Regions from separate parts of the Neobacillus canaveralius genome, predicted to be linked through region 3. Evidence: riboswitches for the same ligand, from Rfam matches in the RefSeq annotation. Region 3 holds a riboswitch; each other region holds the start of a gene.
The links. Region 3 has a riboswitch for S-adenosylmethionine ahead of ABC255_RS05380 (methionine ABC transporter ATP-binding protein). Riboswitches for the same ligand answer to the same signal wherever they lie in the genome.

Region 1 (5,819 bases), 2.4 Mb from region 3:
GAGGATATAAATAAGATTTCCTTTCTAGACTCAGAAGTTCCTATTGAAGTGATAATGACAGAATTTGGAGCTGCATTTACCGTTATACCTAGTACAGTTTCACTACTAGGTAACAACAGTGGAGAATTATCTGTACTAGGCGTTCATAAAGCCACAGCAATTGCAAAGGTAATTCAGCATTTAAACATAGATAAAGAGAATACCTATGGTTACGGAGATGGTTTGAACGACATTGAAATGCTTGAATTTGTTAAAAACGGTATTGCTATGGGGAATGCAAAAGAAACAGTTAAGCAAGTAGCTGATGATATTACTGATACACACAATAATGATGGTATTTATAAAAGCTTTATAAAATATGGACTTATTTAATAAAAACAGCGACAAGTGTATAAAAGCTTGTCGCTGTTTTTATTATTAAAGACCCTAACTTTAAGTCAAAAGGCACAATCGTTCATTATGATTGTGCCTATTTTTAATTGCTTAAGGGAATCTTTGTAAAAAAATATTGACTAAACACAAATAATGGAATACACTTTAATTAACGATTAACACACTGTTAATTAATAAAAGAGGTGAATAATTAAATGAAAAATGAATTTACAACTCCAGATGGTTATACGAGTGATATTGCCGTTTTTACGATTACATCTGAAAGTAATGGTGAATATAAGCCTCCCATAAAAAGTTTGAAAATAATGCTGATTAAACGAAGTGAATGGGACCATGAAGGAAATACAAATATCGAAGCAGGGAAGTGGGCACTTCCAGGTGGATTTGTTCGGCCGGATGAGACAGCTTTTCAAGCAGCAGAACGTAAACTGGTGGAAGAAACGGGAGTGGATGGACTTCGGATCAAACATTTTGGTGTTTATGACTCACCTAATCGGGACAAAAGAGGCTGGATAATTTCAAATGCCCATTATGTCATAGCGAACGAAAACTCCTTGAAAAAGCGCAAAACTACCTATGACGCCCAAGATGTCCAGCTTTTTTCTATTGAAGAAGCTCTAGCTCTTGAACTTGCCTTCGACCATCGCAGTATTATTGATGATGCCCTCTGGTTTATCAAGAAAGATATGGCCCTCACCACACTTGCAAAACATTTCCTCCCAGAAGAGTTTGTGCTTTCGGAGCTTCAAGGAGTTTTGCTTACCGTTTTGGATGACCCATCCATCTCAACCGATGCGGCATTTTTTAGAAAAGCACCAACACTTCCATTTATAGAAGCTATATCGGAAAACGGGAAACTTAAGAAATCAAATGCATATTCGAAAACACCGGCACAACTTTACCGTTTTACAGATTTTCAACCGATTGTTTCGGTATATAGAAATAAACTAAAAGGTTAGGGGAGAGGTACAAATGGGGATTTTAAAGAATTGGACGCGTTTTGAAATAGCTTGGTTGTTCACCTTTACATTGATTAACATTTACCTGTTCTTCGCTTGGTCCGACTCACTTCTTGGTTTGATCTCATCTTTAAGTGGTATGCTCTGCGTGGTTTTAGTGGCAAAGGGAAAAATCGCAAATTATTATTTCGGGATTGTCCAAACGTTAACCTATGCTTATATTGCATACGGCTATGGCCTCTATGGAGAGGTTATGTTAAATGCATTGTTTTACTTTCCAGTACAATTTATTGGAATCTATATGTGGAAAAAGAACAAAACCGAACATGGTGTTAAGGGAGAAGATGTCAGAATAAGCAGCCTTACAAGAAAAGGATGGTTCTATACCTTAGTGTCTATCATCATTCTTACGATTGTCTATGGCTTTTTCTTAAAATTCCTAGGTGGCAATTTAGTATGGACCGATTCAGCCACAAATGTACTATCGATTGCAGCACAAATTTTGATGTTAAAGCGATATACCGAACAATGGCTACTATGGATTTCAGTCAATGTTTTATCAATTTTTCTATGGCTGGGTGTTCTAATCTCTCAGGGAGGAAATGATTTCTCCATGCTAGTGATGTGGTCAGCATTCCTTGTAAACAGCATTTACGGGTATGTGAATTGGAGAAAACTATCGATCAAACAAGTTCAGGAGGCGGCCTAAATGACAGTTGGTTTTATCGGAGGAAAATTCCTTCCCTTGCACCTTGGCCATGTGTATGCCATCGTTCATGCTTCAACGATCGTGGATGAACTGTACGTTGTTTTATCTCATAGCGAACTGCGAGACAGAGAGCTTTGTCAGGATACAAAAATGAACTATATTCCTGTTCAAATCCGGCTACGCTGGCTTTCACAATTAACCAAAGATATGCCACATGTAAAAGCAATTAGCATTGAAGATCATCAAGATAACGACAACTACGATTGGGCTGAAGGAGCACAATTAATAAAAAGAGAAATCGGAAAGCCCATAGATCTCGTTTTTAGTTCAGAAGTTCAATATAATGATATTTTTGAAGAATTATATCCTAACGCAAAGCATAAGCTGATCGATCCAATGCGTTCACAGGTAACCATCTCTGCTACAACCATTCGTACCGAAGGTGTCTATAAACATTGGGAGTTCATACCTGATTTTGTTAGACCTTATTTTGTAAAAAAGATTGTCATGGTTGGGACTGAAAGCTGTGGGAAATCATCCTTAACGAGAAACCTAGCTAAAATTTACAACACAACCTATGTAGAAGAATATGGCCGAACTCTATGTGAAGAATTGGGTGGCTGTGACGGGATTATGGTCAAGGAAGATTATCAAAGGATTGCTTATGGACATAAGATGGAAGAATTTAAGGCCATTGGAAAAGCAAATAAGCTTGTTTTTATCGATACAGAAGTCATTGTAACCCAGTTTTACTCAAACCTATACAATAATGAACATCAGCTGGTTCTAGATGAGATTGCAAAAATACAGGATTATGACCTATGGCTATTCCTTGAACCAGATGTAAAATGGGTGGATGACGGCTTACGTGTTCATGGCGAAGAGAAGGTAAGAGACCAAAACAATGAGAACCTAAAAACATTATTAAATAAGCATGATGTTGACTATAAAATCTTGAGTGGTAGTTATGAAATCAGGTTAAAAGGTGCCATGGAACATATTGATAAATTGCTACAGTAAAAAAATAAAAAATAAACCGATGAGCAGCTAATTTCCATCGGTTATTTTTATAATAATTAAATAGTCTTGTAATTTGAAAACTTTTAAAATATAATAAATTAAGTTTTTATTATTGCTATGTTGTTTAACTTAATTACGTAAATACATATTGTTAACCTTATCCAGAGAGGCAGAGGGACTGGCCCGATGACGCCCAGCAACCGCTATATTTATATAGTATGGTGCCAAATCCTACAGAACGAGGAAGTTCTGAAAGATAAGGAAGAGTATATTCAAAAACCCTCTTCCTATTTTTCGGAAAAGGGTTTTTTTATGGGGTGAAACAGTAAAACACGAACATTAATATAAAATATTTTAAAAATGTTCGATTTTGTATTGCTATTTTCGAATTTTTTTAGTAAATTAATAGACAAATAGTAATAAAAACGAAATATAACACAGGGGGAACGTCATGAGAAAACTACTTGCATTTATCGCACTAGCTTTAGTCTTGCTTGTCGCTGGATGTGGAGCACAAGAATCAACGGGGAAAGATACATCATCAAAAGAGGATAAGAAGAAAATTGCTCTCGTACTGCCTGAGAAAATTGGGGTTAACCCATTCTTCCAGCAAATGGATGAAGGGGCCAAAAAAGCAGCAGACGAATTTGGAGTGGAATTAAAGACAATCGAATCTACGGATCATTCAGCGATAGAAGAAAATCTTCGCGTAGCTGTAGCAGAAGGATATGATTTAATCATTACTTCATCATTTGAATCAGAAGATGCATTGAAAAAAGTAGCAACAGAAAATCCGGATCGTCAATTTGCAATTATTGATACGGTCGTCGACCTTCCAAATGTTCAAAGTGTTAATTTCAGAGAGCACGAAGCAGCGTTCTTGCTAGGAGCTGCAGCAGGCCTTTCTACCAAAAGTGATAAAGTGGGTATGGTAGTGGCTATGGATATTCCACTAATGAAAAAATGGACAGTTGCGTTTGAAGAAGGATTAAAGGAAACAAATCCAGACGCTGAGTTTTTAGTAAACTATGTTGGAAGCTTTACGGATCCGGCGAAAGCAAAAGAATTAGCGTTGTTGCAAGCTTCTAAGGGGGCAGACTTCGTTGCAGGAGCTGCTGCAGTCGGAGATCTGGGTGTATTTGAGGCAGCAAAAGAACAAGGAATCTTTACTTCTGGTCAGGACGTTGACCGTACAGAGGTAGATCCAGAGCACGTCGTTCTTTCACAGTTAAAAGGGACGGACGCTGCTGCATATGAAACAGTAAAAGCATTTGCAAACGGCGATTTTAAAACAGGCATTGTCGAGTATGGCTTGAAGGAAAAGGGCGTTGGCTTAACATATGTAACACATGAAAGCAAAACACCGCTTAACAGCTTTGTTGGACAAGAAGTTATTGACCAAGTAAAAGCACTTCACGAAGAAATTGTATCTGGAAAACGAGAAATCAAAAATCCACTGAGCAATTAATCTAATAGGCTATTACCGTTAGCATGGTTGTTAAAATCCTAAAGCCGATTTTAACGTGGAAATAGCTAGGTTCCGCTCTAGAATTTAGATTGCTGGCTCTTTTCTTCTTGAATTTATACTATTTCTTAAGGAAACTTAGTACAATCATTAACAAAGTTTAAGAAAAGAGCCATTTGAAAAAAGTAAACCGACTGCACAATGTAGTCGGTTTCCATTTTTAAAGGGGGGTAAAACCATGAGCGATGTGTTAGAAATGAAGGAAATGACCAAAAAGTACGGTGAGTTCCTTGCGAATGAAAGGATTTCGATACATCTGAAAAAAGGAGAGGTTTTGGCGATTGTCGGCGAAAATGGTGCCGGCAAGACAACCCTCATGCGGATGCTTTACGGTCTTGAACAGCCGACGAGCGGTGAAATAATATTGGGCGGTAAGAACATCAAATTTTCTGGACCACTGGATGCGATTGAAAATGGTATCGGTATGGTGCATCAGCACTTTATGTTGTTTTCAGATTTTTCCGTAACAGAAAATATTGTAATTGGGCATGAACCGAAACGTAATGGTTTCTTTAATAGAAAAGCAGCGGCAGAAAAAGTGAAAGAACTTAGCGAACAATATAAAATCAATGTCAATCCAATGAAAAAAGCTGGCGATTGCTCGATTGGTGAACAGCAGCGGATTGAAATTTTAAAAGTGTTATATCAGGGTGCGGATATTATTATTCTAGACGAACCAACAGCAGTCTTGACTCCGATTGAGGTTGAGGAACTGTTAAAAACGATTCAATTCTTAGCGGATCAAGGGAAAAGTATTATCTTAATTACGCACAAGCTGCCAGAGGTGATGAAAGTAGCGGATCAAATCACCGTGTTAAGAAATGGTAAAGTTACTGGAAATGTTTTAAAACAAAATACCAATGTCGAACAGTTGGCCACCTTGATGGTCGGGCGTGAACTTCAGAAACTTACCGACCGTATTCAAGTGAATGGCGAGCCGCTTCTTATGGTAGACAATCTTTCAATCGGCGGAAAAGATGAGAAACCAATTTTGGATCAACTCTCTTTAACAGTTCATCGCGGAGAGATTGTCGGGATTGCCGGAGTATCGGGGAATGGGCAGTCAGAGCTGATTCAGGCAATTTCAGGCTTGAGAAAAATCGATCGTGGCAGTGTCCGCTTAGGGGAGACAACCTTAACGGGAAAAAGTGTGGCCTCTAGAAGAAGTGCTGGTCTTGCTCATATTCCAGAAGACCGTTACCTGTGGGGCGCT
Region 2 (5,819 bases), 4.6 Mb from region 3:
TCTGGTACTGAAAAACCTGGCCATCTTTCTTTTATTTCTTTGCTATTTAGAATATCTAATGGCAAATCATATTTATTAGCAGCCTCAATCGTTTCTTGAAGAAAGGAAGAATCTTTTGGACCTAATCCAAGAACACCGGTTTTTTCAAAGATTTTATAGGTGGTGTGCTGTTCTAATTCCTCCCATAATTGTTGTGCACGTTTTACTAGTGTTACATACTGTCTGCCTTCACCATAAGCATGTCGAATCATACGGGTATCTCCGTGATGGCTTCCATGATGATGTGGTGGGTCGAAAGCATCGATTAACACAGTGTTTACTTTCTGTTGAGCTAAAAAGGCACCGGCAGCTATTCCCATTGTACCAGCACCAATAATTGCTACATCAAAATAGGCTTCTTCTTTCAAGTTCATTTCTCCCATCTTTTTATCCTGAATTCTCAAAATCTATAAGATTTAGTGTTATACTAAAATCAGATTATTTAGTGAATTGTACATAGTGAAAAAGTAGTTGACAATAGTATTAATATTAAATATTATCATAATATACAAAAAATAACATAAAAAATGAATAACTTATCACGAGAGACCGAGGGACAGGCCCGACGACGTCCAGCAACCATCATTCCATGAAGGATGAAAGGTGCTAAATCCTGCAGAGTGTTTCATTCTGAGAGATAAGGTTTAGATAAAAAGCCTCTTTCTGATTGGAAGAGGCTTTTTTATTTTATTGTTCTGTTTCCGTTTTAGTGATTTGAATTGGATATAAGTAATGACTTAGATTCTTATTCAATAATAATAATAAATTTATTTTAAAGGAGATAGTAAAATGAAAAAGAAATCTAGGTTATTGTTATCAAGTATTGCACTAGTAGGTTTGGTTAGTATATTAAATGGTTGTTCCTCTAAAGAAACAACAACAGCAGATGGAACGGAGGAAAAGGTTATTTTAGTTGGAACTCAAAATGATTATCCTCCTTTCGCTTATGCGGATGAAAGTAATGCACTTATCGGATATGATATCGACGTAATAAAAGAAATTGATGAAAGATTAGAGGGGTATACCTTTGATTTTGTTGCTACTCCATGGGACAGTATGTTTCTTGCACTAGAATCAAATAAAATTCAGGCAGTTGCCGACCAGGTGGCGAAAACATCTGAACGTGAAGAGAAGTACTTGTTTACAGACGAATCTTATTTTGCTGCAGAAACCGTTATTGTTGTGAAATCAGGTCGAACAGATATTCAAACAGTAGAAGATTTAGAGGGGAAAAAAGTTGGAGCTTTAGCTGGTGATTCTTATACATTATTACTTGAAGAACATAATAAAAAAGCAGAAAATGATATTATTTTAAAATATAGCGAAAGTGGAACCCCTTCAGAAATTTTACAAGATGTACAAAATGGACGTGTGGATGCCTATGTAAATGACCCAATTATGATTCATTCTGTTATAGAAAAATATAATATAGATTTAGAAGTTGTAGGACAGCCTATCGTGAATGATAAGATTGGAATTGTTTTTAAAGATGGAAAGCAGGGAGAAGAGTTAAAAGGATTAATTGATCCTATTCTAAAGGAACTCAAAGAAGACGGTACATTAGCTGACCTGTCAGTCAAATGGACGGGTGGAGAATACATCCCTGAATAAGGCTGTAAAGGGAGGAAGAAATGGAAAATTTATTGGATATTCATTTTTTAATAGAAAGCTTTCCTGCGATAGTTGCACGATTACCTATTACAATTGGAATTGCCGTAGGTTCGTTGATTATTAGTTTATTTATTGGGCTTACTACAGCACTGATAAAAATTTATCGGGTACCCGTATTAAAGACAATCTCTTCTTTTTATGTCTCTTTTATTAGAGGAACCCCTCTCTTAGTGCAGATATATCTTGTGTTTTATGGAATACCAAAAGTGATTTACTTTTTTCAAACTGAATATGGATGGATCATGAATATTGATGTAAATATCATTGCACCGGAAGTATATGCTTTATTAGCCTTTTCAATTAATTTAGGTGCTTATTTGTCTGAAACGATACGATCAGCGATTGAATCTGTTGATCGTGGTCAGTTTGAGGCAGCCAGAGCTATAGGGTTGAGTCCCACTCAAATGATGCTGAAAATTATTTTCCCGCAGGCTTTATCGGTAGCCATACCTAATTTAGGTAATATGTTTATCAGTACAATTAAAGACACTTCTCTAGTCTTTATTATTGGGGTTATTGATATCATGGGACAAGCCAAAATTCTTGGTTCTCGTGGTTTAGCCTTTTTTGAAGTCTATATAGCAGTTTCTATTGTTTATTGGATCATTTGTATTATAGTCGAGAGATTGCTAGTTATAGTAGAAAAGCGTGCCCGGAGATATGAAAGAGGGGTTATCTCATGATTAAAGTGGAAAATCTCCATAAATATTTTGACCAACAGCATGTGTTAAAAGGAATAAATTTTTCCGTTAATAAAGGAGAGGTTGTTTCTATTTTAGGACCAAGTGGTTCAGGGAAATCAACCTTATTACGCTGTATCAATTTCTTAGAACAACCTACAAAGGGCATCGTTGAAATTAGTGGAAAGAGAGTAAATATTGAATCCGCTAGAAAGGTAGATATTCAGTCTTTACGATTATCCACAGGAATGGTCTTTCAACAGTATAACTTATTTAAAAATTTAACAGTGTTACAGAATGTCATGATTGGCTTAACAAGTGTGAAGAATATAAGTTCGAATGAAGCGAAGAAGGTAAGTGCAGAAATCCTAGAAAAAGTTGGTCTTCAAGATAGATTGGAGCATTATCCAGTACAGCTATCTGGTGGACAACAACAAAGGGTTGGTATTGCTCGAGCACTGGCGCTCAATCCAGAGGTTTTATTATTTGATGAGCCGACTTCATCGCTTGATCCAGAGTTAGTTGGGGAAGTGTTAACTGTTATAAAAGATGTAGCAAAGGAAGGCAATACCATGCTGATTGTCACACACGAGCTTAATTTTGCTCGTGAAATTTCTGATCGAATTATCTTTATGGAAAATGGAATGATTCTTGAAGAAGGAACAGCAGAACAAATGTTTACAAATCCAAGTGTTGAAAGAACGAAGCAGTTTATAAGTAAAGTATTAAAAAGGTAGGCTATTTTACTAGGAAGAAGGATAAGTAAAATGAATCCGATAGAACAGATCTTAGAAAATTATCCAATTATGATTATCGATGGAGCAATGGCTACAGAGCTTGAGAATTATGGGTGTAATCTAAATGACCGTTTATGGTCAGCAAAGATATTAATGGAAAATCCAGAGCTAATCAAGCAGGTTCATTTAGATTATTTTAAAGCGGGTGCAGATTGTGCCATAACAGCTAGTTATCAAGCTACTATTGAAGGTTATGAGGAAAGAGGGCTATCTGAAAAAGAGGCCGCTGATTTAATTAAAAAGTCTGTTCAACTTGCTATTAATGCACGTGATGAATTTTGGGATAATACCGAAAATCGGAAGAACAGACCTAAACCAATAGTGGCTGCATCAGTCGGTCCATATGGTGCCGTTCTTGCGGATGGTTCTGAATATCGTGGGGATTATGTATTAAATGAGGATGAACTAGTTTCTTTTCATAGAGAGAGAATTAGAATACTAGTTGAAGCTGGTGCTGATATCCTAGCGTGTGAAACCATTCCATGTCTGATAGAGGCTAAAGCAATAACAAGGGTGATAAGAGAATTCCCAGAAATCTACGCTTGGATTAGTTTTAGTGCAAAAGATGAGCTTCATATTAGTAATGGAGAAAAAATGTCTGATTGTGTGATGTGGCTAGAAGGGGAGAAGCAAATAGCTGCCATTGGTATTAATTGCTCATCACCAGATTTTATTGATTCATTAATTAAAGAAATAAAAGGCAAAACTTCTAAACCAATTATTGTTTATCCAAATTCAGGTGAAGAATATGATGCTACGAATAAAAAATGGAATGAAGGAGCTTCTTCTAAACAATTTACCATGTGCACTCAACGCTGGTACGAAGAAGGAGCAAAAATAATAGGTGGGTGTTGTAGGACGAAACCTGAAGATATAAAAGCTATTAACGATTGGGCACGTAAGTAGCTTTAACTTACGGGCGGCATGAGGTAATTACCACTAAATAATCTTTAAGCACTTTCCTTAAGTAAAGGGAAAGTGCTTTTTCTATGTTTCTCAATTTTTTTAAGGAAAGCATGCATAAAAAAATATTTATTATTAATGTAAACTTTTCTCTACGTAATACGTCTTGTAGACGGGAGGACGATAATGGATGGAATTAAAAAGAATCATGAACTTAATGTAGAACTTAATATTGTGTATAGATACCTACTTAAGGTTGGCATTCCAAAGATGGATGCGGAGGATGCGGTTCAGGAAGCTGCATATAAATATCTTCTTTATTTCGATTCAATCAAGAACTCAAAAATACGCAGTTGGTTAATACGGGTTGCGTTAAATTTCTATTATGATCAATGCCGTAAGCAAGGGAGGTTTGAGTTGAACTTAAACGAAGAGCTTTTGAAAGTAGATATAAAAGAGCTTCCTGAAACAATCTTTCTAAAAAAGGAAAGGAACAGTGAGCTTGGAAAGGCACTCTCACAGTTGAAACCTCATTTTCAAGAGCTGTTGCTGTTAAAATATCAATCAGGACTTACATATGAAGAAATTTCAAAACTATTAGAAATAAGAGTTAGTTCCATAAAGACGAATTTATTTAGGGCTAGAAAAAAGCTAGAGGAAATTTATAAGGAGGCAGCCTATGAGTGATAAGCGTGAACCCAAAAATGGTGAGGAAATCGATTTTATAAGTAGTCCTTCCATACAGAAGGCCATCAAAAAATCAAAAAGGAAACAAACCATTAAGTATGTAACCATTACAGTTCTTACGACGACTTTATTATTGACCATTCTTTTTATGGGCAGTCAATATATTTTAACAAAAAGAATACAGAACCAAGATATGTTTTATGAAAGTGTTCACGGAGCAAATATTTCACCTGGAGGAACTTCCTATAATTACAACCTTTTTAGTATAACTGCAGAGACAACCTACCGTAAAAACATAGGTGACCGTTCTATACTTTGGGATAAAAAGATTGAGAAAATTCCTCTAATCGGAAGAATTGAAACACTAGAAAAAGGAAGCGGAATGACAGAAGTCAATAGCCTAAATCCAGAAGCACAAAGATATGTTCGTTATAATGATTTCAACAATGAAAGAAAGATAGATTTTTATTATCCAGGGTTGGAATATGACTATTTGCCTCACGAACTCGATATTGCCGTTGGGTTGGATGAGAATACGTTAATCGAAGTGGCCCTTTCTTTTAAAGAACCAATGACCATTTCAGAAGTGGCAAATAAGCTTGGAAAAGGAAATGTCAATTGGCTTTGGGTTGATACTACTTCAGCCTCTCAAATGGAAAGAATGGAAAGAGAGCTAGATAGTGATAGTTTGAAGACTAAGGGAGGAGGAGGTGCCTTTGGGTTTGCGGTTATGCCTGAATATCCTTACTCTGAAGAAAGTGGGGAAGGGTTCGTCGGAATGCTGGAACAGTTGAGGGATAAAGGTATCCATAAAAGTACAATTAAGGAAGCCTTGAAGGGAATTAAAGAAAATACACAAGCGACAAATGGAAAAGTCCGTTTAAATGGAGCCGTTGTAACAGGTACTCCAGTTGAACTTAAACGGTTTCAGGAACTTGACTTCATCCGAGCATCTGTCCTTGGCGCTACAATCGATAAATATTAATTGTAAATTAATAATGGTTGAACCTGTTAGCCGGTATTAAAAGTGAGGCGGCTGAGA
Region 3 (5,819 bases):
CCTATTATCAAAAAGACAATCGTGGTATAGTTAACATATTCACACGTTATTAAATTTGTTGAATATGTTAACATCAAACAAATAACTCTCTTTCGTATAGGTGATGAATGATGAATGACACGTATGGTGATAAAGTTCTGATTGTGGAAGGAAAATCAGATAAGAAAAAGGTTAAAAGTATCCTGAAGGAACCAATGGAGATTGTCTGTACAAATGGAACAATCAGCATGGCGAAATTGGATGAATTAATTGATACCCTCGAAGATAAAGAGGTCTATATCCTTGTTGATGCAGATGATGCAGGTGAGAAACTTCGCAAACAATTGAAAAGGGAATTTCCTCAAGCGGAACATATTTATATAGACCGGATGTACCGAGAAGTAGCCACTGCACCAGTGTACCATCTAGCCACTGTCCTATTAGGCGCAAATATTGATGTTCATTCTGAATTTTTAGAAATGGGTTAAAAATGAACGAATGGAACCTAGATGAGGTATCATCATTCTTAAATAGTCATTCATCCGGACTCATTTACTTCTATACACCTTTATGCGGTACTTGTCAGGTAGCATCAAGGATGCTCCAGATCATTGAAAATATGGTTGATGTGAAAATAGGGAAAATGAATCTGAATTTTTACCCTGAGCTTGCAGAAAAATTTCAAATTGAGAGTGTTCCCTGCTTGCTTTTCATAAAGGATGGAGAAATAGTTGAGATGATTTATGCATTCAACTCTGTTCCTTTCTTATATGAAAAAATTAAACAATTGTTAATTTAAAACAGACGCTGATACGTCTGTTTTTTTGTGAGCAAAAGTAGAAATTTGTCGATGGGATTTTAAAGGTATTACAATCAATTGACTTGAATATATAACAGAATGGAGTGAAATCGGAGTGATGGAGAATGAAAGAATTAATACAGATTTTCCTTTCTGCTATTAAGCAGCGCAGTCACGTTCTCAAGTTGATTGAAAAATTGGATGGTCTAAAAATAAGGCTAGTTTACGAAGGTCAAGAGAACTTCCTCGTTTTTCACCGTGGAGAGGTTTCTTTACTGGCTGACGATAATGACATCGCTGCCACTTACGATATTAGTGGTCAGCAGGATTCCATTTATAGTCTGCTAGAAGGGAAAGAAAAGTTAAGAATTCTTATGAAAAACGGACAGCTAAAAGTTAAAGCTCCAATCCGTACGATTTTACTTATCGAGTCAATCTTTTATTTAACCAAACCAGAGGAACGGTTTAAAGAGTTTATTTCATAAAATGAAGGAGTGTTAGGTATGGGTGAAAATCAAAAGAATTATCGTTTCGAAACGTTGAGTGTTCATGGTGGATTAGCTCCGGATCCAGTAACAGGTGCACGAGCTGTGCCAATTTACCAAAACAATGCCTATCAATTTAAAAATACCGAACATGCTGCAAATCTATTTGCCTTGAAAGAGACAGGGTACATATATACTCGAATTCACAACCCGACAACAACTGTTTTCGAAGAAAGAGTTGCATTGCTGGAAGGGGGAGTTGGAGCCCTAGCGGTAGCAAGCGGAATGGCAGCGATTACCCTAGCAATCTTAAATATTGCCGAAGCCGGAGATGAAATTGTTTCCGCTTCCACTTTATATGGGGGAACATACAATTTATTTGCCATTACACTTCCGAAATATGGAATCAAGGTTAAATTTGTTGATCCCGAAGATCCAGAAAATTTCCGCTCAGCAATCAATGAAAAAACAAAAGCTGTATTTGCTGAAACGATTGGTAATCCATCATTAAGAGTTCTAGATATTGAAAAAGTAGCAGAAATTGCACATGAAGCAGGAGTTCCATTAATAATTGATAATACCTTTGCCACACCTTATCTATGCAGACCAATAGAATATGGGGCAGATATTGTTATACATTCAGCAACGAAATGGCTTTTAGGGAATGGGACAACCACTGGCGGGATTATTGTAGACGGTGGTAAGTTCGACTGGAATTCATCTAAATTCCCAGGTTTTACAACTCCTGATCCAAGCTATCATGACCTCGTTTATGCTAAAAGCTTAGGCGCGGTTGCCTATATTATTAAAGCACGGGTACAACTTTTACGTGATCTAGGACCTGCTTTAAGTCCACAAAACGCTTTTCAATTTACACTCGGACTTGAAACACTTCATGTTCGGATGAAGGAGCACATTGCCAATACGAAGGAAGTAGTTGAGTATTTAGTAAAACATCCTGCCGTTGAGTGGGTATCCTATCCTGGTCACTCTTCTCATCCTGATTATGAACTTGCCAGCAAGTATTTGTCTAAAGGTGCCGGGTCGATGATTGTTTTTGGAATCAAAGGCGGGAGAGAAGCTGGAGCAAAATTAATTGATTCGATTACACTTTTCGCCCATGTAGCGAATGTTGGAGATGCAAAAAGCTTAATTATCCATCCTGCCAGCACTACTCATCAGCAGCTTGATGCAGAAGGACTAAAGGCAGCTGGGGTTTCTGAGGATTTAATACGACTCTCCATTGGTATTGAAAATGTAGAGGATTTAATAGAAGACCTGGAAACAGCGATTGAGACCGCCACAGGTGTTACTTCTTTAAAAGTAAAAGCCTAATAAGAGTTTATTCGAAATTTGTAGATAATTTCGTTGACACCACTTTTTATCCATGTTAAGATAACTTTCGTACTAAAATAATTTTTTAAATTAATGAATGTTAATAGAATATAGTTTGCTGTAACTCTTATCAAGAGTGGTGGAGGGATGTGCCCGATGAAGCCCGGCAACCGTCAATAGTAATATTGAAATGGTGCCAATTCACACAAAGCGGATGCTTTGGAAGATGGGAGAAAGGTCTTTATTTATGATGCCTTTCTGCCTATGCAGAAAGGCTTTTTAATTTTTCTAATATAAGAATGTTTTACTAAAAACAGTCAAACCCTATATTTGAGCAGTCGAATTTAAGACACGTATTTTATTGGATAAAAGAAGGTGATGAAATGATTTCTATAAAAGATGTCCGCAAGGTTTTCCCTTCTAAGCAGGGGCAGCTGAAGGCAGTGGATGATGTTAATTTAGAAATACAAGAAGGGGAAATTTTTGGGGTAATCGGATATAGTGGTGCGGGGAAAAGCACCCTAATTCGAATGCTTAATGGACTAGAGCTCCCGACTGAAGGATCGGTTACCGTTGCTGGTCGTGTTATTTCAAAAATTAGAGGCAGTGAGCTTCGAAAAGCTCGCCAGGAAATAAGTATGATATTTCAGCATTTTAATTTGCTTTGGTCAAGAACGGTTAGCGAGAATATCTCATTTCCTTTGGAGATAGCTGGCGTAGGTGGAGCAGAAAGACAAAAAAGAGTAAATGAATTAATTAAATTAGTTGGTCTTGAAGGTCGAGAAAATGCTTACCCTTCCCAACTTAGCGGCGGTCAAAAACAGCGTGTGGGAATTGCACGAGCACTGGCCAACAATCCAAAAGTACTTCTTTGTGATGAAGCAACTTCAGCCCTAGACCCACAAACTACCGATTCTATTTTGGACTTGTTAGTTGATATCAATAAAAGGCTAGGATTAACGATTGTATTGATCACACATGAAATGCATGTCATTCGTAAAATTTGTCACCGGGTAGCGGTTATGGAAAGTGGAAGAATTGTGGAGCTTGGACAGGTGTTAGATGTGTTTAAAAACCCACAACAGCCGATTACGAAGCGTTTTGTTCAACAGGTTACTGAGCCGGAAGAAACCAAAGAAACGATCGAACATTTACTCGAACGTTATCCGTATGGAAAAGTGGTTCAACTCTCATTTGTCGGAGAGGCAGCAGAACAGCCGTTAATCACAACTCTTATCAGGGATTTCGATGTTGTCGTAAACATTCTACAAGGAAAAATCTCACACACCCAAAACGGATCTTACGGTACATTATTTATTCACTTAGATGGGCAGGCAGACGAAATTCAGAGAGCCATTGATTATATTCACTCACAACAAGTCGGTGTGGAGGTGATCAGTAATGGCTAGTATAGAAATGGTAAAGTGGGATCAGTTATGGGAAGCAACACTGGAAACCCTTTATATGACTTCCATTTCAGTGTTTACTACATTTATCCTAGGATTAGTCCTCGGTCTGATGTTATTTCTAACGGGAAAAGGTAATTTGTGGGAAAATAGAACGGTAAATGTTATTATTGCCGCCTTCGTAAATATTTTTAGATCAATCCCTTTTATTATCTTAATTGTTTTATTAATTCCTTTTACAAAATTATTGGTTGGAACCATGCTTGGTGCAAATGCAGCGTTGCCTGCCTTAATTATTGGCGCAGCTCCCTTTTACGCAAGAATGGTGGAGATTGCTCTTAGGGAAATTGATAAAGGTGTTATTGAGGCATCACAATCAATGGGAGCAACACATGGTCATATTATTTTTAAAGTATTAATACCGGAATCTTTGCCAGCATTAATTTCAGGGCTTACGGTTACAGCTATTTCATTAGTAAGTTTTACAGCAATGGCTGGGGTAATTGGAGCAGGGGGACTTGGTCATTTTGCCTACCTTGAAGGTTTTCAACGCAATAGACCAATTGTTACGTTAGTTGCAACGATTGCCATTTTAATTTTGGTTTTTATCATCCAATTTATTGGAGATTATTTTACAAAGAAAACAGATAAACGATAACAGGAGGAGTTAGATTATGAAAAGAGCATTTAGTTTAATTATCATTGCGTTAGTAGCACTTGCCCTATCAGCTTGCGGTGGTTCTAAGAACGATACTGCAGATAACGCAGGAGAAGAAGGAAACAAAAAGTTAGTTGTTGGAGCATCTGCTGTACCGCATGCGGAAGTGTTGGAGGCGGCAAAACCTCTATTAAAGGAAAAAGGCATTGATCTAGAAGTGCAAGTTTTTCAAGATTATATCCTGCCAAACGTAGCGTTAAGGGATAAAGAACTTGACGCAAACTATTTTCAAACACCAGGGTATTTAGAACTACAAATGGAAGAAAACAAGGATTTTGATTTTGTAAGTGTTGGTGGAGTTCATAAGGAACCAATCGGAATTTATTCTAAAAAATACAAAAGCTTAAATGATCTTCCAAAGGGTGCAAAAATTATTATGAGTGATTCACTAAGTGACCATGGACGTATTTTACCTATTTTTGAAAAAGAAGGATTAATTAAGCTTAAAGAAGGCGTTGGAGCGAATGCAAGAGTAGAGGATATCATCGAAAATCCAAAGGACCTTGATTTCTCAACTCTAATTGAAGCAAAATTATTAGCCTCTTCTTTCGATAGCGGTGAAGGTGATGCGGTCGTCATTAATACGAACTACGCATTAGAAGGCGGTATTGACATTGGAAAGTATGGAATTGCGTTTGAAGGCGAAGATGTTGTACCGGCAAACCTTGTTGTCGTTCGCTCCGAGGACAAAGATCGCGAAGAAATTAAAACACTTGTAGAGGTTCTACAATCAGAGGAAATTAATAAATTCCTTCAAGAAAAGTACCAAGGTGCTGTTATACCAGGGGAATAACCTCGAAATGGATAATTAGTTTAAAAAATATTATTAAATAGGAAGAAAGAGGAAACCGGTGAGGAAGATTCACTGGTTTTCCTTTTTTATATATACATGAATCCGATTGGATAGGTAAAAATAGGCAGGAAATAATAATGCTCATATCTTGGCAAAATAGAGATAAATACGTTATGATTTTATTCGTATGTGAATACATAAAGCGTTCACAAGTTTTAATTTTCCGAATTTATTATAGTACAAACACATCTTGTCCACCTATTCATTCTCATTTGGTTTGTGTTCAGTGAAAATAAAAATTCTT

Region 1: it holds a riboswitch for S-adenosylmethionine, as region 3 does, so the genes downstream of both, ABC255_RS17680 (BMP family protein) here and ABC255_RS05380 (methionine ABC transporter ATP-binding protein) in region 3, are expected to answer to the same signal.
Region 2: it holds a riboswitch for S-adenosylmethionine, as region 3 does, so the genes downstream of both, ABC255_RS27960 (transporter substrate-binding domain-containing protein) here and ABC255_RS05380 (methionine ABC transporter ATP-binding protein) in region 3, are expected to answer to the same signal.

Annotation. Positions count from the first base shown of each region.
Region 1 covers NZ_JBDFLL010000001.1:3,524,500-3,530,318, reverse strand. The annotation lists gene ABC255_RS17700 (HAD family hydrolase) at 1-372, shown strand, start outside; gene ABC255_RS17695 (NUDIX domain-containing protein) at 588-1,352, shown strand; gene pnuC (nicotinamide riboside transporter PnuC) at 1,366-2,061, shown strand; gene nadR (multifunctional transcriptional regulator/nicotinamide-nucleotide adenylyltransferase/ribosylnicotinamide kinase NadR) at 2,062-3,081, shown strand; SAM riboswitch class I at 3,236-3,344, shown strand; gene ABC255_RS17680 (BMP family protein) at 3,533-4,549, shown strand; gene ABC255_RS17675 (ABC transporter ATP-binding protein) at 4,785-5,819, shown strand, end outside.
Region 2 covers NZ_JBDFLL010000001.1:5,743,456-5,749,274, reverse strand. The annotation lists gene solA (N-methyl-L-tryptophan oxidase) at 1-413, opposite strand, end outside; SAM riboswitch class I at 573-683, shown strand; gene ABC255_RS27960 (transporter substrate-binding domain-containing protein) at 829-1,650, shown strand; gene ABC255_RS27955 (amino acid ABC transporter permease) at 1,671-2,393, shown strand; gene ABC255_RS27950 (amino acid ABC transporter ATP-binding protein) at 2,390-3,127, shown strand; gene mmuM (homocysteine S-methyltransferase) at 3,158-4,093, shown strand; gene ABC255_RS27940 (RNA polymerase sigma factor) at 4,277-4,777, shown strand; gene ABC255_RS27935 (anti sigma factor C-terminal domain-containing protein) at 4,770-5,762, shown strand.
Region 3 covers NZ_JBDFLL010000001.1:1,123,906-1,129,724, forward strand. The annotation lists gene ABC255_RS05360 (toprim domain-containing protein) at 111-467, shown strand; gene ABC255_RS05365 (thioredoxin family protein) at 470-778, shown strand; gene ABC255_RS05370 (SCP2 sterol-binding domain-containing protein) at 904-1,263, shown strand; gene ABC255_RS05375 (O-acetylhomoserine aminocarboxypropyltransferase/cysteine synthase family protein) at 1,282-2,598, shown strand; SAM riboswitch class I at 2,723-2,831, shown strand; gene ABC255_RS05380 (methionine ABC transporter ATP-binding protein) at 2,982-4,007, shown strand; gene ABC255_RS05385 (methionine ABC transporter permease) at 4,000-4,662, shown strand; gene ABC255_RS05390 (MetQ/NlpA family ABC transporter substrate-binding protein) at 4,679-5,515, shown strand.